Regions from separate parts of the Shinella sp. GW821-FHT11G07 genome, predicted to be linked through region 3. Evidence: riboswitches for the same ligand, from Rfam matches in the RefSeq annotation. Region 3 holds a riboswitch; each other region holds the start of a gene.
The links. Region 3 has a riboswitch for cobalamin ahead of bluB (5,6-dimethylbenzimidazole synthase). Riboswitches for the same ligand answer to the same signal wherever they lie in the genome.
Positions count from the first base shown of each region.

Region 1 (7,304 bases), on a different contig from region 3:
ATCTCGCCACGCGGATTGGCGAGGTAGTGCACTTCGAGATTGCGCACCAATTCGTCGACATGGTCGCGCTTGGAAATCAGACAGGGCACGGCAAGCAGCGTGCGCGCATCGTCCGGAATGCCGTCCTTGAATTCGTAGCCGACAAGGCGGGACGGCGTGACGAAGAAGGTGACCAGCGTGTTGAAAAGACCCGTCGCGCCCTCGGAGGCCGGCAGCGCGAAAAGCACGAGCATGATCAGCCATGCGCCATTCGGAATATCGAGCGGATCGAGGAAGAAATAGACCGCGATCATCGCCAGCAGCGTCAGGATGATGTTGGGCGCGGCAATCGCAAACCAATCCAGCTTGCGGGTCAGGCGCACGGCGCGCTGGACGATCGACGGACGATAGCCGATGCGCTTTTCGAGCTGCTTGCGCTTCTTGCCGACGAGGAAGGCCGCCACATTGGCCTTGTAATCCAGGTCCTCGACATGCGCCGCCGCGTCTTCCTCGGTCATGGTGAGCGCGATTTCGGTCACTTCCAGCTCGGTCTTGCCGGAGCGGCGGGCGAAGCGCTCGATCGTGTTGCGGTACTTGTTGCGCGAGCCGAAATCGAGGTCGCTATAGTCGGAGCGCTGGCGCAGCGCTTCGTCGAGGCGGCTGACGCTCTCGAACCAGACGGGCCATTCCGTATCGTCGACGGAGCGCAGGCTCTTGATGAGCGAACTCATCGTGACGTTGCCGGAGGACAGCCGGTTGTTCTCCGCGACGATCAGCTCCTCAAGGTCGCTGCCGCGGCTCTCGATCTTGCGCTCCAGCCACTGGATTACCGCGCCGGAGGCCTGCAAGCCGTCACGAAGCCGGTAGAGCAGCTGGATGACGAAGGTGTTGTCGTCGATGAAGGTCTCCATCGACTGGAGATGGGCAATGCATTTTTCCGGATCGTTGAGCCGGATCAGTTCGTCCGCCACTTCGTTCGCCTTCAGCCGCATCTTGCGCGAGCGCTCGACGCGGCTCGAAATGCGGCGGAGGTTTTCAAGAAGCACGAAACGAATGAAGGAAGGCAGCGCCCAGAGTTCGCCGATCTTCAGCGCATCGACCTTCTGGAAGCCCTGGACGAAAGCCGTCAGGCCGTCATGCGAGACGCTGCTATGCGTATGGGCGACATAGAGCCAGGCGACGGCGAGCGTGCGCGGCATCACCTGCCCCTCGACCTCCAGGGTCGGCAACTGGCGGAAGAAGCGGCGGGGGAAATCGCGGCGGACTTCCTGGATCGCCTCTTCGACGACGTAATAGTTGTCGAGCAGCCATTCGGCTGCGGGGGTGATCTGCACGCCCGCTTCGACATCCTTCGCCGTCGTCTGGTAGACGCGGAAGATTTCCTTCTCGTTTTCCTTGTGCCGGGCACGGAATTCGAAGGGTCGGAAGCCGGGCAGGGCCGCGCGTTTGTCGCGCGCCAGCGCTTCACCGCAATCGGCAAGCTCCTCCAGCGTCAGATAGGTGGCGCGGATCGAATCGTTATAATCGATCTGCTTGACGTCGGCATCGCGCGAGGAGGCTTGCGGCGTATTATGAAGGGGCATGTTTCTGATTCTGGATCCGGCCATGTGGAACCATCCGGCGGCGGCCTTTGCGCTGGACAGTTTTTTGCGGGCAGGGTTCATATTTGTGCCGCGATCAGCCATGGCACCGAACCGCACCCCGGGGGCACTTGACGGTTGGACAGGGCTCAGGCGACACGCTTGTTGGCATCCTGGCCGCGTGGTGCATGAAAACGGCATTTTTTAGCCGTAAGGACAGAGACTTGCAACATGTCAACAGGACTGGATGGCGCAGCATGGACCCTCATCTGCGGATTTGGTGAATCGCCCATCCCTCCCCAAGGGCGAACCTGCGCATGGTGCAGGCGGAAAGCCAAATGCCTGATGCGGGAAAAAGTTCCCGCCCTGTGCATGATAGTCAAAACCATTGACTTGCCGGCGCGCTGACGCCAGTTTGCCGAAGTCAGGGTCTTCCGAGTCGCATGCGGCTTGGAGGCTAAGAGGGAAGCCGGTGCGATGCTCCAGATGGAGTGCCAAGACCGGCGCTGCCCCCGCAACTGTGAACGGTGAGCGACTGTCGATAAAGCCACTGGTCTTTGGACCGGGAAGGCGAGACAGAGGCGACGACCCGTGAGCCAGGAGACCTGCCCTGATACTTGAAACGTCCATGGGCGGGGTGTCCCAGTGGTGCGCTTGCTTGTCGCCTTTCGGCGAAATCCAGCATGCGTGCGTCCGGTCATCCCCCAATTTACCGATTGGGGAAGAAATGCTTGCACTTGATCACAACGGCCTCTCCGGCACCGGAAAGCCGGAATCCGTCTTCATCTCCTGGCTGCTCTGGCAACCGCGCGGCGCCGACCTTGCCGTCGAGGCACTGAAGGAGGTGCAGAAACTCTCCCGTTATGAGGATGCCGATCCGGATATTGCCCGCCTGCGATCGCTTTTCGCCTCGCTTGCCGGTGCAGACCGTCCGCTTCACTGACGCGTCGGTCCGCATAAACGCATATTGACATAAAGATATCTTTATGTGACTTCCGATGCAGTATGATTGCACCGGAGGGCTTTGCCATGGCCAAATCGCACCTGGACACCCTGTTCGGCCCCGAACTGCCGCGCCGCGACGGCCGCGAGATCCTCGCAGCCCTGCAAAAAGCCGCGCGCGAGCGCATCCTGGTGCTCGACGGCGCCATGGGCACGGAAATCCAGACGCTCAAGCTCATCGAGGACGATTTCCGCGGCGACCGCTTCGGCGATTGCGCCTGCCACCAGCAGGGCAACAACGACCTGTTGACGCTGACCCAGCCGGGCGCGATCGAGGACATTCATTACCGCTATGCGCTGGCCGGCGCCGATATTCTCGAAACCAACACCTTCTCCTCCACCACCATCGCCCAGGCCGACTACGGCATGGAGGACATGGTCTATGAACTGAACCGCGACGGTGCGCGCCTTGCGCGGCGCGCCGGCCTGCGCGCGCAGGAAAAGGACGGCCGCCGCCGTTTCGTCGCCGGCGCGCTCGGCCCGACCAACCGCACCGCCTCCATCTCGCCCGACGTCAACAATCCCGGCTACCGCGCCGTCTCCTTCGATGATCTGCGCCTCGCCTATGCCGATCAGCTGCGCGGCCTCATCGATGGTGGCGCCGACATCATCCTGATCGAGACGATCTTCGACACACTGAACGCCAAGGCCGCGATCTTCGCCACCCGCGAAGTCTTCGAGGAAAAGGGCATCGAGCTGCCGGTCATGATCTCCGGCACGATCACCGACCTTTCCGGCCGCACGCTGTCCGGCCAGACGCCGGAAGCCTTCTGGAACTCGGTGCGCCACGCCGATCCCTTCTCGATCGGCCTCAACTGCGCGCTCGGCGCCAATGCCATGCGCGCCCATCTCGCGGAAATCTCCTCTGTCGCGCAGACCTTCGTCTGTGCTTACCCCAATGCCGGCCTGCCGAACGCCTTCGGCCAATATGACGAGACGCCGGACGAGATGGCCGCCCAGATCGAAGGGTTTATGCGCGACGGGCTCGTCAATATCGTCGGCGGCTGCTGCGGCTCGACGCCGGACCATATCCGCGCCATCGCCGCCGCCGCCGCGCGCCATAGCCCACGCGAAATCCCCGACATCCCGCGCCATATGCGGCTGTCCGGCCTCGAACCCTTCACGCTGACCGACGCCATTCCCTTCGTGAATGTCGGCGAGCGCACCAACGTCACCGGCTCGGCGAAATTCCGCAAGCTGATCACCGCCGGCGACTATGCGGCCGCCCTCGACGTCGCGCGCGACCAGGTGGCGAACGGCGCGCAGATCATCGACATCAACATGGACGAGGGCCTGATCGATTCAGCTCGGGCCATGACGGAATACGTCAACCTCATCGCCGCCGAGCCGGATATCGCCCGCGTTCCCCTGATGATCGACAGTTCGAAATGGGAGGTGATCGAGGCCGGCCTGAAATGCGTGCAGGGCAAGCCGCTGGTCAACTCGATCTCGCTGAAGGAAGGCGAGGAAGCCTTCCTGCACCACGCGAAGCTCGTGCGCGCCTATGGCGCCGCCGTCGTCGTCATGGCGTTCGACGAGACCGGGCAGGCCGACACCAGGGCGCGCAAGGTGGATATCTGCACCCGCGCCTACAAGCTCTTGACCGAAGTCGCCGGCCTTGCGCCGGAAGACATCGTCTTCGACCCGAACATCTTTGCCGTCGCCACCGGCATCGAGGAGCACGACAATTACGGTGTCGACTTCATCGAAGCGACCGCCGAAATCACCGCCACCCTGCCGCATGCCCATATCTCGGGCGGCGTCTCCAACCTCTCCTTCTCGTTCCGCGGCAACGAGCCGGTGCGCGAGGCGATGCACGCGGTGTTCCTCTACCACGCCATCCAGGCGGGCATGGACATGGGCATCGTCAATGCCGGCCAGCTCGCCGTCTACGACACGATCGAGGCGGACCTGCGCGAGGCCTGCGAAGACGTGGTGCTGAACCGCGCGCCGAAGGGCGGCGGCACCGCGACCGAGCGCATGCTGGAGATCGCCGAACGCTTCAAGGGCACGGCCGGCAAGGAAGCCAAGGAGCGCGACCTCGCCTGGCGCGACTGGGCGGTCGAAAAGCGCCTCGAACACGCCCTCGTCAACGGCATCACCGAATTCGTCGAGGCCGACACGGAAGAGGCCCGGCAGAATGCGGAACGCCCGCTGCACGTCATCGAAGGCCCCTTGATGGCCGGCATGAACGTCGTCGGCGACCTCTTTGGCGCCGGCAAGATGTTCCTGCCGCAGGTCGTGAAATCCGCCCGCGTGATGAAGCAGGCCGTCGCCGTGCTGCTGCCCTACATGGAGGCCGAAAAGCTTGCCAATGGCGGCAGCGGCGAGCGCCAGAGTGCCGGAAAAATCCTGATGGCGACCGTCAAGGGCGACGTGCACGACATCGGCAAGAACATCGTCGGCGTCGTGCTCGCCTGCAACAACTACGAGATCATCGATCTCGGCGTCATGGTGCCGGCGGCGAAGATCCTCGAGACGGCGAAGGCGGAAAAGGTCGATATCATTGGCCTGTCCGGCCTGATCACGCCCTCGCTCGACGAGATGGTGCATGTCGCCAATGAAATGGAGCGCGAGGGTTTCGATATCCCCCTCCTCATCGGTGGCGCGACGACGAGCCGCGTGCACACAGCCGTCAAGATTCATCCGCGCTACGATCGCGGCCAGACCGTCTATGTCACCGATGCCAGCCGCGCCGTCGGCGTGGTCGGCAGCCTGCTGTCGGCCGAGATGAAGCCCGGTTATGTCGAGACGCTGAAGGCCGAGTACCGCAAGGTGGCCGACGCCCACGCCCGCAGCGAGGCGGAAAAGCAGCGCCTGCCGATTACCAAGGCGCGCGACAATGCCTTCAAGGCCGACTGGTCCGCCTATCGGCCGAAGGTGCCGTCCTTCCTCGGCACCCGCGTCTGGCAGGACTGGGATCTCGCCGACCTCGCCCGCTATATCGACTGGACGCCGTTCTTCCAGACCTGGGAACTGAAGGGCGTCTATCCGAAAATCCTCGATGACGAGAAGCAGGGCCCGGCCGCCCGCCAGCTCTTTGCGGACGCACAGGCGATGCTGGAAAAAATCATCGCGGAAAAATGGTTCACCCCGAAGGCCGTCGTCGGCTTCTGGCCGGCCGGCACCGTCGGAGACGATATCCGCCTCTTCACCGACGAGGCACGCGACAAGGACCTTGCGACCTTCTTCACACTGCGCCAGCAGCTTTCCAAGCGCGACGGCCGGCCGAACGTCGCCCTGTCCGACTTCGTCGCTCCGGTAGACAGCGGTAAGCAGGACTATCTCGGCGGCTTCGTCGTGACGGCCGGCATCGGCGAGATCGCCATTGCCGAACGCTTCGAGCGGGCGAATGACGACTACAACTCGATCCTCGTGAAAGCGCTCGCCGACCGTTTCGCCGAAGCCTTTGCCGAACGCATGCATGAAGTGGTGCGCAAGGAACTCTGGGGTTACGCGGCGGACGAGACCTTTGCTCCGACCGACCTCATTGGCGAGCCCTATGCCGGCATCCGCCCGGCACCCGGCTACCCCGCCCAGCCGGACCATACGGAAAAGACGGCACTCTTCCGCCTGCTCGACGCGGAAAAGGAAATCGGCGTGACCTTGACCGAAAGCTTCGCCATGTGGCCCGGCTCCTCCGTCTCCGGTCTCTACATAGCGTCGCCCGAAAGCTATTATTTCGGCGTCGCCAAGGTGGAGCGCGACCAGGTGGAAGACTACGCGCGGCGTAAGGATATGCCAGTCGTCGAAGTGGAACGCTGGCTCGGGCCGGTGCTCAACTACGTGCCGGCACCGGTGCGGGAAAACGCGGCCTGAGGCTTTCAGGCCGTCGCGAGATCGAGGGCGAGCACCATGGCGTAGCTGGCGGTGACCAGCACGCCGAGCGACAGCACGACCGCGGCCGTCACCCGCGGTCCCGCGCGCATCACGCGCTTCAGGTCGATGCCGAGGCCGAGTGCGGCCATGGAAAGAATGGTCAGCACCGTCGCGACCTCGCCCATCGCGCCCGCCATGGCGGCATCGACAAGGCCGACACTGCGGGCAGTCAGCATGGCGAGAAACCCGAGGATGAACCACGGCACGAGCCGGTGCAGCGCGGGCCTGCGCCCCGTTGCCCCCGCCGAAGCACAGGACAGCAAGAAGATCACCGGCCCGAGCATCAGCACGCGCACAAGCTTGACGAAGGTGCCGATCTGGATGCTGAGGGCGGAGACCGGCGCGGTCGCCGCCAGCACCTGCGGCACCGCATAGACCGTCATGCCCGCCATCACGCCGTAACCCGTCGCCGAAAGGCCGAGTAGCGGCACCAGCACCGGCAGGAGCAGCACGGTGATCATACCGAGCACGGCGGTGAACGCGATGGACGAGGCGACATCCTCGGCGTCGGCGCGGATGACGGGCGCCGTCGCGGCAATCGCCGAATTGCCGCAGATCGAGTTGCCGCAGGCCACCAGCAGCGCAACGGAGCGGGACAGGCCAAGCCAGCGCCCTATCCCGTAACTCGTCATGAGAACCGCCCCCACAACCACGGCAATGGCACCGATCAGCGAAATGCCCATCCCCCCGATCGCCGCAGCACTGACGCTCGCACCGAGCAGGACGATGGCCACTTCGAGAAAGTACTTTGCCGAAAAGGCAATGCCGGGATCGAAGCAGGCGGGTTGACGCAAAAACAGCCGCAACACGGCGCCGATCAGGATGGCCAGCACCAGGGCCTCGATCCAAGCTCCACCCGTCAGG
Region 1 is NZ_JBXARJ010000005.1:209,837-217,140, forward strand. Features, by position in the region: gene AC1RT2_RS12035 (glycoside hydrolase family 94 protein) at 1-1,562, opposite strand, end outside; cobalamin riboswitch at 1,970-2,186, shown strand; gene AC1RT2_RS12040 (hypothetical protein) at 2,287-2,502, shown strand; gene metH (methionine synthase) at 2,589-6,380, shown strand; gene AC1RT2_RS12050 (YeiH family protein) at 6,386-7,304, opposite strand, start outside.
Region 1: another riboswitch for cobalamin. It lies ahead of AC1RT2_RS12040 (hypothetical protein); the one in region 3 lies ahead of bluB (5,6-dimethylbenzimidazole synthase).

Region 2 (7,304 bases), on a different contig from region 3:
TGAGGCGACGCAGCCCGTTCCACACCTCGCCGGTCGGCAGCACGACTTCGAGGCCGAGGCACAGCTGGCGCATATTGCCATAGGCGAGCACGGCAGTGCCCCCGGCATTGGTGGAAAGGTTGCCGCCGATCTGGCACGAGCCTTCCGAGCCGAGCGACAGCGGAAACAGCCGGTCGACCGCTTCGGCCGCCTTCTGGATGTCCGCCAGCACCGCGCCGCCATCCGCGACGATGACATTGCCGACCGGATCGACATCGCGGATGCGGTTGAGGCGGGAGAGCGACAGCACGACATCGGCTGCACCCTCGCGCGGCACGCTGCCGCCGACATGGCCGGTATTGCCGCCCTGCGGCACGATGGCCGTGCGGGTTTCGGTGGCGAGCGCCAGGATGGCCGAGACCTCTTCAACGGAACCGGGCCGCAGCACCAGTGGCGACGTGCCATGATAGAGCCCGCGGCTCTCGATGAGATAGGGGGCGATGTCCCGGTCTTCGGTGAGCGCATAGGTCTCGCCGGTAATGGCGGCGAAACGGGCGATCAGGTCGGGAGAAAGCGTTGCCTGGGCCATCACGTCTTCCTTTTAGCCGCGCGGGGCGGCCGCGCGCTGCAAACGGTCGTTGATCGCCTCGCCGAGGCCATCCGACGGGATCGGCGAAAACGCAATCGAGCCTGCGCCCGCCGCATCCGCCTGTTTCATATAGCCGAACAGATTGGCGGCGGCTTCCGCCAGATCACCGCTGGGGCTCAAGTCCAGCACGAGCGCAGCATCGGCCTCGCCGGGGAGTATCCTGCCGCCGAAGCGGATCAGCACCTCGCCCGGCCGTACGTCACGGGCATTCAGCCGCACCGGCGCGTCGGGCGCGTAATGCGAGGCGAGCATGCCCGGCGCTTCGATCGTGGCGCCCGCCGTGTCGTTGCGCAGCACCGGGCGGCCGGTGACGCGCTCCACCTCGACCGCATCCAGCCCGCCGGGCCTGAGCAGCCGGATCGTCTCGCCCTCGACCTTGAGGATGGTAGATTCAAGCCCAACCACAGCCGGCCCGGCATCGAGCACCAGCTCCAGCCGCGCGCCAAAATCCTCGGCAACATGCCGGGCGGTCGTTGGGCTGATACGGCCGGAGGTATTGGCGCTGGGGGCCGCCAGCGGCCGGCCGAAGGCGGCAAGCAACCGGCTGGAAAAACCCGTCGGCACGCGAATGCCGACCGTATCGAGCCCCGCGCGCGCCAGCGGGTGGATGGCGCTCTCCGGCCGGATCGGCAGAATGAGGGTCAGCGGGCCGGGCCAGAAGGCCTCTGCAATCTGTCGCGACAGCGGATCGAAGACGGCATGTTGCTCTGCCATGGCAAGATCGGCCATGTGGCAGATCAACGGATTGAAGCGCGGTCGCCCCTTCATCTCATAGATGCGGGTGATCGCCAGCGGATTGGTGGCATCGGCGGCAAGGCCATAGACCGTTTCCGTAGGGATTGCGACCGGCACGCCTCGGCTCAGCACCTCCGAGGCTCGCACCAGCGCCACCTCCGGTTCCGTCCGCGTATCGATGATGTAAGCCATGTCGCCCTTCCGTCGTTTCCGGCCTCCTTTACAGGGCTTTGGCGGCAAATGCCAAGGGCACAGGCGGATTGCTTAAAATTCGAATGATCGGGTTAGAAGGGTCGAAAGAGCGGCCTGCTATGGGTGAGGTGAACACTCCCGCACGCAGGTCCCCGCACCAGATGACTCACAAGAAATCCTCGACGACCGACATCGCCCTGCGCGTCGCAACGGCCATGAAGCAGATGGGCATCGATGGCCTGCCGCGCAACTACGAACTGGTCTACGAGGCCTATGCCGGCGCCAATCCGGATCTGGTGCGCGATTTCGTGGCGCTCGGCAAGTACAAGACCCAGGCCATGCTTGATGAACTCGGCCGGAAGTACCTGCCCCACCAGCATGAGGCCGGCGTGCTGCAACGCTCTGCCGGTGCGATCAGCGGCGAGATGAGCAATTTCATGGACCTTCTCAGCCAGGAGCGGACGTCGCTTTCCGACTACGGCCGGCTGATCGGCGAGGCCTCGCAGGTCATTCAAAAAGCGGGCGGGGTGGATATGCTCGGCGGTTCGCTCGAGGCCCTGCAGCGCGCGACCGAACAGCGCGTCAGCCACACGGCGGAAATGGCGGCAAAGGTCGCCGCGCAATCGGTCGTCATGGAAGGCATCCAGAAGGAGATGGCGGATTTCGAGGCGATGAAATTCATCGACCCGCCGACGAAACTCGGCAACCGCCGTGCCTTCAATAAGGCGCTCGCCCGCGTCTATGCCAATCCGGACTTGCCGATGCTCTGCGGTGTCGTCGTCGCCGAGGTCGATGCAGACCGCCGTTTCTCGCCGGCCCAGATCGAGGCCCTTTCGGACCATCTCGTCACCTTCTACGGCGGCCTCATCCGCCAGGCGTTCCCGGCCAACGATCTCGCCGTGCGCTTCGACGGCCTGCGCTTCGGCTTCCTGTTCCAGACGTCGGACGAGGGTGAGGTGACACGGCTGGTCGATCTGTTGCGCGCAGCGTTCCAGACGGTTGCGCTCCGCGATCCCCGTACCGGCCGCAATCTCGGCCACCTGACCTTGTCTGCCGGTGTGTGCATGTCGGACCGCGCCGACAGCGCGCTTGACCTCGCATCGGCCTGTGACCGGGCGCTCTTGGAGGCGAAGGGCGCCGGGGGTGATCTCGTCGTCGTCTACGGACGCGGCGACGAAGTGCCGGCGGGCAAGGAATGGATGCTGTACCGGGCGTCCTAGAGAAGTTCCGGCAAGGGTGCACAGCGGTTTTGCGTGCCGCGAAATGCTCTAAAGCGCGCGGATGATCTTGCGGAGTGCCTCGTTGCGGGCACCGAGCATCAGCACGTTCTTCATGGCAAGCTTCGGGTCGTCGGTGCGGAAGATCACGCCGTTGCCGCGCACCTTACGGTCGATGGTGAGGCGGCCTTCCTCTTCCGTCGGGGTGATCGCGATGGCGAAATACATGCGGCCGGGCTTCTTCGAAATGCCGGCGAAGAACTGTTCCCCGTCGCCGATCTCGGCACGGAAATTGGTCATGTAGAAGGCCCATTGCACGTTCGGGAATTCCGCAAAGCGGGAATTGGCCACCGTGATGTGGCAGTAGCCTAGATGCGGCGTCTCGGCCAGCGTACGGTGGAAGATCAGCTTGGGAAACTGGATCGTCTCATGAAAGCCGTTGATACGGTCATGCGTGACGCTGCCCGCCCGCTCCAGCTTGCGGCCGGTGCGCTCGGCCACTTCCGGATAGGAGAGGTAACGCTTCTCGCTCGGGCTCCAGTTGACGTCGCGGTCGATACGGCCGGTCCGGAGAAATTGCGTGTGTACGGCTGCTTTCGGCGGGTTCGCACGCTTGTAGGCAACGGCGTCGTAATATCGAAATTTCGTCTGCTGCACGTGGCGGCACTCCATCCTCGCGCCCTGATCGCAGACGAGTTTAGGAAAACGTCGTTAAGCAATCCTTGCTGTCGCACTCCCAATTCCTGTCCCGGCAACATCGTGGTCGCAATATGACAAGCGTGTGATGCTTGGCCACAGCATCGCCATTGTCGAGGCAATGCGCCGAAAAATTAGGCATATCGCTTTGGTATGACTGGAGAAAGTTACCCCGCCACGCCCTGGCTCTTCTGGAAACAGCTGTCGTCAAATCAGGAGGCCATGTCGTTTTCCGACATGTTGCGCGACGATTCTTGCGTTTAGATAGGAACACTCAAGGTGCCATTCCTCAGGGAGGGTGGAGAATTGGGAAGCCGGTTGAATTCCGGCGCTGCCCCCGCAACGGTGTTGGAGCAAGGTGCAGCAGAAGCCACTGGACGGGAGGTCTGGGAAGGCGCTGCACTGGTTCGGAAGGCATGACCCCGAAAGGTTTTCGACTTTTTGGACGCGGTCATGCCCGACAAGAACACTCCTCAGCCCGGAAACCAGCCTGGAGAAACGATCGTGACTGGCTGCGGCGGGCGGCCGGGAAGCGTGCACTCCGTGCGGCTTGCCGCCTGGATGCCGTCTCCTTCCGTGCGCCTCATCCGAAAGCAGTTCCAGGAAAAGTGTGAAGCGGTTTTCCGTTCGGAATTGCGTGGCAATAATTTGGATATCTGAGGATCCAGCATGGACATTCGCAGCGACGTGCTCCGCAAGCTCAAGAACCGGCGCGACGGCTACAGCCTCGAGCAGGCCTTCTATATCGACCAAGACCACTACAAGCTCGACCTGGAGACGATCTGGTACCGCGACTGGCTGTTCATCGGCCATGACTGCGAGATTCCCAAGGCCGGCAACTATTTCACCGTGCAGGTCGGCGACTATCCCGTCGTCGTCACCCGCGACCGCTCGGGCACGGTGCGCGCGCTGCACAATTCCTGCCGCCACCGCGGCTCGCGGGTGTGCACGCAGAACAAGGGTTCGTCTGCCAAGCTCGTCTGTCCCTATCACCAGTGGACCTACGAACTGGACGGTTCGCTGCTCTTCGCCCGCCACATGGCGGAGGATTTCGACAGGACGCAGCACAGCCTGAAGCGCATGCATTGCGAGACCGTCGGCGGCTACATCTTCATCTGCCTTGCCGATGAGGCTCCGGATTTTGCGCCGTTCCGCGCCATGGTCGAGCCCTATCTCGCCCGTCACCGCCTCGGGGAGACCAAGGTCGCCTTCGAAAGCACGATCATCGAAAAGGGCAACTGGAAGCTCGTCTGGGAAAACAACCGCGAGTGCTATCACTGTGCCGCCAACCATCCGGAACTCTGCCGCACCTATCCGGAAGCGCCGAGCGCCACCGGCGTGCAGGGCGCCAAGGATGATCCCGTGATCGCCGAGCATTGGGCGAAGTGCGAGACTGCCGGCCTGCCGAGCGAATTCCGCATGTCGCCGACCGGCCAGTTCCGCGCCGCCCGCATGCCGCTCATCCAGGATGCCGAGAGCTATACCATGTCGGGCGCGCGCGCCGTTGCACGTCCGCTGTCGAGCGACGTGCCGGAAAGCCATATCGGCACGCTGCTGCTCTTCCACTACCCGACGACGTGGAACCATGTGCTGGCCGACCACGCCATCACCTTCCGCGTGCTGCCGCTCGGCCCGGAACTGACGCAGGTCACCACCAAATGGCTGGTCAACAAGGATGCCGTGGAAGGCGTCGACTATCGTCTCGACGAACTCACCCATGTCTGGACCGAGACCAACGACCAAGACCGCCGGATCGTCGAGGAAAATGCCTTCGGCATCCGCTCGCCGGCCTACCAGCCCGGACCTTATTCGCCGGAAGATGAAGGTGGCGTCATGCAGTTCGTCGAGTGGTACGCCAATTTCATGATCGAACGGCTCGACGGCGCCAAGCAGCCGCTGCCGCGGGTGGCGTGAGATGACGATCGCCAGCCATTTCCGCCATTTCGACGAGCTCAATCCCTGGCACGATCGCCACAACCTTCTCGAATGCGTCGCCGCGACCGTCGAGACGACGGATGTGATGACCTTCACCTTCCGTTCGGATCGGGACAACTGGTTCCGGTACCTGCCGGGCCAGTTCGTCACTCTGGAGTTGCCCGTCTCCGAAGACGAGCCGGTGATGCGCACCTACACGCTGTCCTCGACGCCCTCGCGCCCCTTCTCCGTCGCCGTGACGGTGAAGGCGCAAAAGAATTCGATCGGCACGCGGTGGATGTTCGATCATCTGAAGCCGGGCATGAAGCTGAAGGCCTTCGGACCGCTCGGCGACTTTTCCTTCGTGCGCTATCCCGCCGAAAAGTACCTCTTCATCTCGGCCGGCTCCGGCGTCACGCCAATGATGTCGATGACCCGCTGGATGTCGGATTGCGCACCGCAGTCGGACGTAGCCTTCGTCACCTGCGCGCGCAGGCCGGACGACCTGCTGTTCAAGGCGGAACTTGAATGTCTGGCGGCCCATATGCCGAACCTGGCACTCGGTTTCGTCGTCGAGGGCCACAATCCGCGCGATGGCTGGCATGGCCTGCGCGGCCGGATCGACGCGGCGCGTCTGTCGCTGCTGGCACCAGACTTCCGCGACCGCACCGTCTTTTGCTGCGGCCCGGAACCGTTCATGCGCGGCGTCAGGGATATGCTGAAGGTCTGCGGCTTCAACATGGAGCGCTACCACGAGGAGAGCTTCCAGCCGGCTGCAGCGCCGGCACCAGAGGAGATCGCCATTCGTGCCGGCGCCGGCGAGATCGAGGTCGATGCCAATGCGGTGGCCACCATCTCCTTCACCATGGCCGGCAAGGAAGGCAAATGCCCGCCCGGCCAGACGATCCTGCAGACGGCGCGCGCCGCCGGCGTGCGCATCGGCGCGGCCTGCGAGGGCGGCCTGTGCGGCACCTGCCGTGTCCTGAAGATTTCCGGCGACGTGGACATGCGCCACAATGGCGGCATTCTCGACGACGAGATCGAGGAGGGCTACATCCTCGCCTGCTGCTCGCGGCCGATCGGGGATGTGTCGATCGAGGCGTGACGGTCGGTATTCGACCTATCCATCGTCGGTGGCCGCGACTTCGATGAAGTCGATCGGTGCACCGGCGATGTTGTCGTCGAAAACTGCACAGACGAGCTTGCCGCCGAACACGCAGGCGCCATCGACATTCGTGCGATTGCCAACGGTCTGGGGATTGGATTTCGACGGCGTGTGTCCGTGTACCAGGTGCTTGCCCCAATAGTCTTCTGGCTCATCGGATCGAAACCGTAGCCACAGCAGGTCGCGCCTGCTTTGCCGATCCAGCGGGAAGGCGGGGGATACGCCGGCATGGACGAACAGCCTGTGCGCGTCGACATGCATGAGCGGCAGCTTTGCCGCCCAGTCGAGACAGGCGGCCGGCACCTTGCCGCCGAACGACATTTCGGTTTCAAGGCCGCCATTGTCGAGCCACCAGTCGCGGTCGCTGCGCCCGTCATAGGCCCCGCACATCATGTCCTCATGGTTGCCCATCAGGCATATCCACCGGAAATTGGCGGAGGGGCCGGCCATCAGCCGGTCGAGCACCGCACTGCTGTCCGGCCCGCGATCGATATAGTCACCGAGAAAGACCACCGTGCCCGACGCGGCATAGGCGTCGATCCGGGCGAGCAGCCTGTTCAGCGGATCGATACAGCCGTGAATGTCGCCAACAGCGAACGTATAGCTCATTCGGACACTGCTCTTGCGGGGCTGTGGGCTGGCCCTCAGAAATCCTGGTAGTTCATCGGTGTAACCTCTACCACGCGAGGCCCGAGCAGGGTGGTCGTGGTGCCGTTCGCCATGATGCCGGCGCGAACCTCTGCGCTGACCGCCACCG
Region 2 is NZ_JBXARJ010000003.1:314,460-321,763, reverse strand. Features, by position in the region: gene AC1RT2_RS08020 (FAD-binding oxidoreductase) at 1-568, opposite strand, end outside; gene AC1RT2_RS08015 (L-threonylcarbamoyladenylate synthase) at 581-1,555, opposite strand; gene AC1RT2_RS08010 (diguanylate cyclase domain-containing protein) at 1,717-2,775, shown strand; gene AC1RT2_RS08005 (DUF6656 family protein) at 2,824-3,429, opposite strand; cobalamin riboswitch at 3,729-3,976, shown strand; gene AC1RT2_RS08000 (aromatic ring-hydroxylating oxygenase subunit alpha) at 4,138-5,382, shown strand; gene AC1RT2_RS07995 (FAD-binding oxidoreductase) at 5,384-6,487, shown strand; gene AC1RT2_RS07990 (metallophosphoesterase family protein) at 6,503-7,156, opposite strand; gene AC1RT2_RS07985 (glycoside hydrolase family 25 protein) at 7,192-7,304, opposite strand, start outside.
Region 2: another riboswitch for cobalamin. It lies ahead of AC1RT2_RS08000 (aromatic ring-hydroxylating oxygenase subunit alpha); the one in region 3 lies ahead of bluB (5,6-dimethylbenzimidazole synthase).

Region 3 (7,304 bases):
GGTTACCGGTCGCCCCTATTACGAGCTGCAGAACGCCTTCTCCTACCGCACGCGTGACCTTTCCAAGCCCGGCGCCTGCGGCTGCAACCTCTCGGCCTATTACCAGGAGATGATCAAGCGCGAGAAGGCGCTGAAGGGCGACCCTGCGCAGGCATCGACCGGCGACGACGGCGGTTCCATCACCAGGATCGATACCCTGCCGAAAAAGGCGGAAACAGCGGTCAAGACGCCGGTGACGATCGAGGAACGCGACTACGATCCGGCGACCAGCAAGGTGCGCACCGTCGGCCCGGTCTTCCTGCCGGCAAACCAATCCGCCATCGACCTCGGCCGTCCGGCCGATGCCGGCGTCAACTGACGTCGGTTTCCGGCCAGCGCTCCTCGAACACCAGTTCTTCCAGCGGCAGGCGCTGTCGCCAGCCCTTCACCGCAAGCTCCGGCTCGGCATAGAGTCGGTCGACGAAACCGACGCACAGCCAGGCGACGATCTCGATATGCTCGGGTATGCCGAGGATGTTCCGGACGTCGCTGTCGTGAAAGATGCTAACCCAGCCGACGCCGACCCCTTCCGCCCGCGCCGCGAGCCAGAGGTTCTGCACGGCGCAGACCGTCGAATAGACATCCATGCGCGGATTGTGGGTGCGGCCGAGCACCACCGTTCCGCCGCGTGTTGGATCACAGGTCACGCAAATCGAGAGCGGCGCCTTTAGAATGCCCTCGAGCTTCAGGGCGCGATAGTGCTCCTGACGCTCGCCTTCGAACATCGCCACCGCCTCGGCATTGGCTTTTTGAAACGCGGCATGCACCCGCCGCCGCGTCGCCTCGCTGCGCACCGTGAGAAAATTCCACGGCTGCATGAAGCCGACCGACGGCGCGCTGTGTGCGGCATGCAGCAGGCGGCCGACGAGGTCGTCCGGCAATGGTTCGGGCAGAAACTGGTCACGCACGTCGCGGCGCGTTTCGATGGCACGATAGACGGCTTGCCTGTCCTCGCAAGAAAAGGCGCCCGCCCGGACCAGAGGGTCCCACGGTTCGGTTCGCATCGTTTTCTCCCCAACAATGCGCACAACCTGCCGCCGTCCACGCGGGTTCGGTCTATCTTGCCAGGCCGGTCTTCTGACTTCGGGTCACGCAGCAAGCACCTGCCTTCCCGGTTGAGCAACCAGTGGCAAAAGCCTGAATCGATTCAAGCTTTTACGGCGCACGCCATCCCCGTCACAGCGTTGGGCACGTTCCGGACCTGGGCTTTTCAAGCCCGCACCGGATTCCCGATTCTCCCGCAAAAAGCGGGCACCTGACGGGAGCGATATGCGCATGACCGGACGATGCGATCAAGCCCGCTTGCGCCGCGGGCCTGTCCATCTGCGGCTCACTAGGCGGCGCGGGCCTCGCCGGCGTCGGCAATCTCGGCCCTGTCCATGTCACCGGCATGGACGGCACGATTGCGGCCGGCGTTCTTGGCAGCATAGAGCGCGGCGTCAGCCATTACCATGACGTCGTGCACCGTCTTGCCGTGCTGCGGAAACTGGGCGATGCCGGCGCTGCCGCCAATGAGAAGAAGCTGCCCGTCATAGGCGATCGGGATCTGCGCATCCAGAACGAGGCTGGCGGCAAGCTCCACCAGATGCTCACGGCTATGTTCGCCGGTCAGCAGAACGCAAAACTCGTCGCCCCCCAGGCGGGCGACGCAACCGCGCCGGCCGACACGCTCGGAGAACCGCCTGGCGACGGCCTGGAGCACCGCATCCCCCGCTGCATGCCCATGCCGGTCGTTGACTGCCTTGAACCTGTCGAGATCGAGCGCGAGGATCGCGAAGGGCTTGTTCTCGCCCTTCTTGATGGCGCGCGACACTTCCTCGTCAAAACCGCTGCGGTTCTTGAGGCCGGTCAACGGATCGTGCCGTGCGAGGAAGGCGTTCTTCGTCTCGCTGCGCTGGAGCGCGCGGACGAGCGCGGAAAAGCGCAGGGTGACGAACAGCATGACGCCGGCAAACACCAGAACGAACAACGCGATCTGCGGCAGCGCCGAGCGCCAGACGAAGGATCCGGGCATGTTGGGCCGCCAGGACGTGACCATCGGATTGTAGGTATCCCCGCCGACCGGCGTCATCAGCAACCCCGGCTCCTGTGTCACGATCGGCGTGAAGCCAAGATCGCGCACGCCGAGGCGCCGTTCGGTGTTTGCCAGCATCTTTTGCGAAACGGGTTTGACGGTGATCAGCAGCGTCGGCTCAAGCCGGTTCGCGGGGATGTAAAGTGTCTTGGGAATAACCGCCTGCACGACGACGATGCTCATCACCCGGTCGATCAACCGCATGCCGGAAACGTGGATTTCGGGCAGTGCCGGCGTCAGCAGGTCCGGATCCGCCTTGGCACCGGCCACCACCCAACCGCCGCGATCGGGCGACAGCGCCTCGCGATAGGCGCGCTCGGCCCTGCGGGTGAGATCGCTCACCCAGTGCAGCTTTTCGCGGGCCTTGCGCTCGGAAACCTTTTCACCGCGCTGTACGCCCAGCACCTTTTCACCATCCGGCGAGGTAAGGATCATCCAGGAGAAACCGAAATCGGACCACATCCAGTCCCGCATCTGGTCGCGCACGAAGGTGTCGTCCGGCATGCCGTCCGCCAGTTCGTTGAACGCCTTGTCCCAGAAGGAGAGCTGGCTCTGGTATTGCACGACCTGGTCGATCTGGTGGCTGAACTCGTTGCGCACCAGGGTGCGCTCGGTCTCGGCGACGAAACTGTCGGCCCGCTCGATTGCATGGTCCAGAACGAGATAGTTGGCGGCTCCAAACAGCAGGACGATCATCAAGGCCGCCGCCCGGATCGCCCAACCTACACCGCGTCGCCGCGTCGTGCGGCCCAGTTCAGCCTTGCCCGTCATTGTTTCCCTGCCTGTCCCCCACCCTTTCCGGGCATTGTTGGGAGGAGACTAACTGACAGACGGCAAAATTCGCTTAAACGGGCTGGTGAGTGAAAACTTAACTCACGCTCACCGGAAATGGGGATCACCCAGCCGGCGCGTAGCGCACGAAAGCGAATTCTGTGCCATCCGGCGACCAGTTCGGCACGTTCATCGTGCCCTGCCCGCCGAAAAGCTCGAACAGAATCCGTGCGTTGCCGCCGTCCATGTCCATGAGGCGCAGGCGCACATCGAGATCGCGGGGATGATCGAAAACGTCGCCCTCGTAGGAGAGCACGAGCAGGTGTTTTCCGTCCGGCGAAGGGTGTGGGAACCAGTCACCATAGGGGCTGTCGGTGATGCGCGTCGGCTCGCTGCCATCCGGGCGCACGCGCCATATCTGCATGCGGCCGGTGCGGCTGGAATTGAAGTAGATCCACTCGCCATCGGCAGAATAATCCGGCCCGTCATTGCGCCCTTCGCCGAAGGTCACACGCCGCTCCTCGCCGCCTGCCACCGGGATGGTGTAGATGTCGAAGACATCGCCCCGGATGCCACAATAGGCGAATGTTTCGCCATCCGGCGACCAGCCATGCCAGTAGGACGGCAGGTTCGGCGTTACCAGCCGCGGCGTGCCGCCCTCGGCCGACAGCACATAGATCGCCGACTTGCCGAACTCGACCTTGTCGCTGATCGCCAGCAACGTGCCATCGGGCGAAAGCCCGTGGTCATTGTTGCAAAGCGTCGCAAACGCCGTGTCGATCTGCATGGGTTCGCCGCCATCGAGCGAAAGGCGATAGAGCAGCCCGTCGCCGTTGATGACCAGAAAACGCCCATCCCGCGAAAAATTCGGCGCCTCGACGAGCCGCTCCGTCTGCCACACGACGCGGGTTTCGCCAGTAACGATATTGTGGATCTCGACGGAACTGCGCATGGCCTTCTCCTGTCGTTATTGTCGCTCGTCGACCACCGGCAACAGCTTCCGGCAGATGGATTGCATGCGCACGAAATTGCTGTGCTCGCGCCAGGTCGAAACGAAACCCCAGGCCAACAGCAAAAGGATACAGATGAAGGCCACGCCGGTGATGACCAGGCTGCCGGTCGCAAGGCCGTAGATGCCGAACACTGCCGGCGTCGCGAAATAGGCAACCTGCGCCGAAACCTGCCGGCCGGCCGACACGTCGCTCAGCGACCACAACCGGATGAGCTTGATTTCCTCCGGTGTGAAATCCGGGCGGTCTTCGTCACCGCCCGGCTCGCTGGAGCGCGCCTCCACGCCCTACCCCCGGTCCCGGAATCGGTTGGTGATCGGGTAGCGGCGGTCACGGCCGAAATTCTTCTTGGTGATTTTCACGCCCGGCGCCGATTGCCGGCGCTTGTATTCGGCGATGTAGAGCAGGTGCTCGATGCGGTGCACGGTTGCCGCATCATGGCCGCGCGCAACGATTTCCTCCGTGCTCATTTCCAACTCGACGAGGCATTCGAGGATGTCGTCGAGCACCGGATAGGGCGGCAGCGAGTCCTGGTCGGTCTGGTTGGGGCGCAGTTCCGCGGACGGGGCCTTGTCGATGATGTTGTTCGGGATCACCTCGCCCGTCGGGCCGAGCGCGCCTGGCGGCACATGCCCGTTGCGCCAGCGCGACAGCGCGTAGACCTGCATCTTGTAGAGGTCCTTGATGGGATTGAAGCCGCCGTTCATGTCGCCGTAAAGCGTGGCGTAGCCAACCGACATTTCCGACTTGTTGCCCGTCGTGACGACCATCGAGCCGAACTTGTTGGAGATCGCCATGAGGATCGTGCCGCGCGTACGGCTCTGCAGGTTTTCCTCGGTGATGCCCTCTTCCGTGCCTTCGAAGGTTTCCGATAGCGCCGAGAGGAAGCCTGTAACGGGCGCCTCGATCGGCACGATGTCATAACGGCAGCCGAGCAGCTTGGCGCAGTCGGCTGCGTCCTTCAGAGAGTCCTTCGAGGTATAGCGGTAGGGGAGCATCACGCAGCGCACCCGCTCCTCGCCCAGCGCATCGACGGCGATTGCCGCGCAGATCGCCGAATCGATGCCGCCGGACAGGCCGAGCACGACATTCTTGAAGCCGTTCTTGTTGACGTAGTCACGGAAGCCGAGCAGGCAGGCGCGGTAGTCCGCCTCCTCCTTCTCCGGAATACGCGACATCGGTCCGCCGTCGCAAACCCAGCCCTCGCCATGCTTCTTCCAGGTGGTGAGCGCGATCGTTTCCTCGAACTGGCTCATCTGGAAGGCGAGCGTCTTGTCGGTGTTGAAGGCGAAGCTCGCGCCGTCGAAGACGAGTTCGTCCTGGCCACCGAGCTGGTTGGCATAGAGCAGCGGCAGGCCGGTCTCGATGACCTGCTTCAGCGCCACCTGGTGGCGAATGTCGACCTTGCCGCGATAGTAGGGCGAACCGTTCGGCGAGAGCAGGATTTCCGCTCCGCTTTCGGCTAGCGTCTCGCAGACGCCGAGTTCGCCCCAGATGTCCTCGCAGATCGGAATGCCGAGACGCACGCCGCGGAAATTCACCGGTCCGGGCATGGCGCCCTGGTCGAAGACGCGCTTTTCGTCGAACTCGCCGTAGTTTGGCAGGTCCACCTTGTCGCGCACGGCGATCACCTTGCCGCCATCGAGCACGGCGACGGCATTGTAGCGCCCCGTCTCATCCTGCCGCGGGAAGCCGATAATGACGCCGGGGCCGCCATCAGCGGTGTCGCCAGCGAGAGCGTCAATGGCGCGGCGGCAGGTGTTCAGAAAGGCGGGCTTCAGCACCAGATCTTCCGGCGGATAGCCAGAGATGAAAAGCTCCGTCAGAAGGAGGAGGTCGGCACCTTGCCGGCCCGCATCCTCGCGGGCCGCACGCGCCTTGGCGAGGTTTGCGGCAACGTCGCCGACGGTCGGGTTCAATTGCGCGACGGCGATGCGCAGCGTTGCCTTTTCAGTCTGGGAAGTCATGTCTGCGGACCCGTTTCCTTCAGAACAGTTCCAGCAAAAACGTGCAGCGCTTTTGCGTCCGGAACTGCAAAAAACATAGGGACAGAGCGTTTTCGCGTTTCAGGGAAAGCGGAAAATGCCCTGGTGTCCGATCCTGCTGCCGCGCGCGGCTATCGCTCTCTCGAACGGTCGAGAAGCTCTTTAGAACATCACAAGCGCTTTGGGAATGAACCGCGACGCCGTTTGCGCGCGCTTCAGCACAAAACCCTCGTTTTTCAGGCAGTTCCGCCGACCATTGCGACGGTGCAACAGAGGGAACCAAAGCACGGGGAGAACGTTGCAGAAACCGTTCATCTCCTGTTCAAGATGACGTCCGTATGACAGATACACGAAACTTTTATGAAATCTGGAGACGGCTTTGGCTCTGTTCACTCCCGCAGCCGTGGCGATCAATACCACAGAAGGCCTTGCCGTCGAGGCAGGCTTTTTCGCGCGCCACGCCAAGGCGCTCGCCGTGCTGCGTTCACTCGCCGTTTCCGGGCTTCTTGCGCTCCTGACCGTCATCGTCATCGAGTTGATCACGCGCGGCTCGGTCGAGCAGACGTGGATCTATTTTACCAATCTCGAACAACCCGCCTGGACCACCACGGGCGTGTTCTTCCTGCTCTATCTCGCCATCGACGCGCTGATCGGCCGGCAGCACAAGGCGGTGCTGCTGGTATCCCCGCTCGTCATGCTGATGGGCGTCATCTCGCAGCAGAAACAGGTTTTCCTCACCGACCCGCTCTATCCGACCGACCTGCTTTTCGGCCGCCAGATCATGGAACTGATGCCGGTGCTCGTGCAGGACAGGCCGTGGACCGCTGCGGGCCTCGCGCTGGCCGTCGTCGCTGCGATTGTCGGCCTCATCAGCCTTTGGGTCTTCGCCTGGCGCCGCTTCCGTCCGCTGACCAGGAAAGAGCGCCTGACGCGGCTTGCCATTGCGCTGCCGCTGCTCGCCGGCTTCGTCTCGATCATGGACTACAACGAATTCTCCTGGGTTCGTGACCGGCTCAAGGTGTTCCCGATCATGTGGGACCAGGCGGAAAACTATCGCCACAACGGCTTCATGATGGCCTTCGCCATCAACCTGCCGATGGCCAACGTGCAGGCGCCGTCCGGCTACATGATCGACGCGATCGACAAGATTCCGTCAAAGCCCATGCCGGTCGGCACGACGCACCGTTCCAAGCCCGACGTCATCGTCGTCATGAGTGAATCGCTGTGGGACCCGACGCGCCTCGAGAACGTAAAGCTCTCGGCCGATCCGATGCCGGTGATCCGCGAAAACCAGAGCGGCGGCGTGTTCTCGCCGGAATTCGGTGGCCTGACCGCCAATGTCGAGTTCGAGGCACTGACCGGCTTTTCCAACGCCTTCCTGCCGACGGGCAGCATTCCCTACCAGCAGTATGTGCGCAAGCCGAT
Region 3 is NZ_JBXARJ010000002.1:317,718-325,021, reverse strand. Features, by position in the region: gene AC1RT2_RS05065 (DUF2865 domain-containing protein) at 1-358, shown strand, start outside; gene bluB (5,6-dimethylbenzimidazole synthase) at 351-1,043, opposite strand; cobalamin riboswitch at 1,090-1,313, opposite strand; gene AC1RT2_RS05055 (diguanylate cyclase domain-containing protein) at 1,373-2,884, opposite strand; gene AC1RT2_RS05050 (TolB family protein) at 3,009-3,836, opposite strand; gene AC1RT2_RS05045 (hypothetical protein) at 3,852-4,178, opposite strand; gene AC1RT2_RS05040 (NAD+ synthase) at 4,182-5,861, opposite strand; gene AC1RT2_RS05035 (LTA synthase family protein) at 6,259-7,304, shown strand, end outside.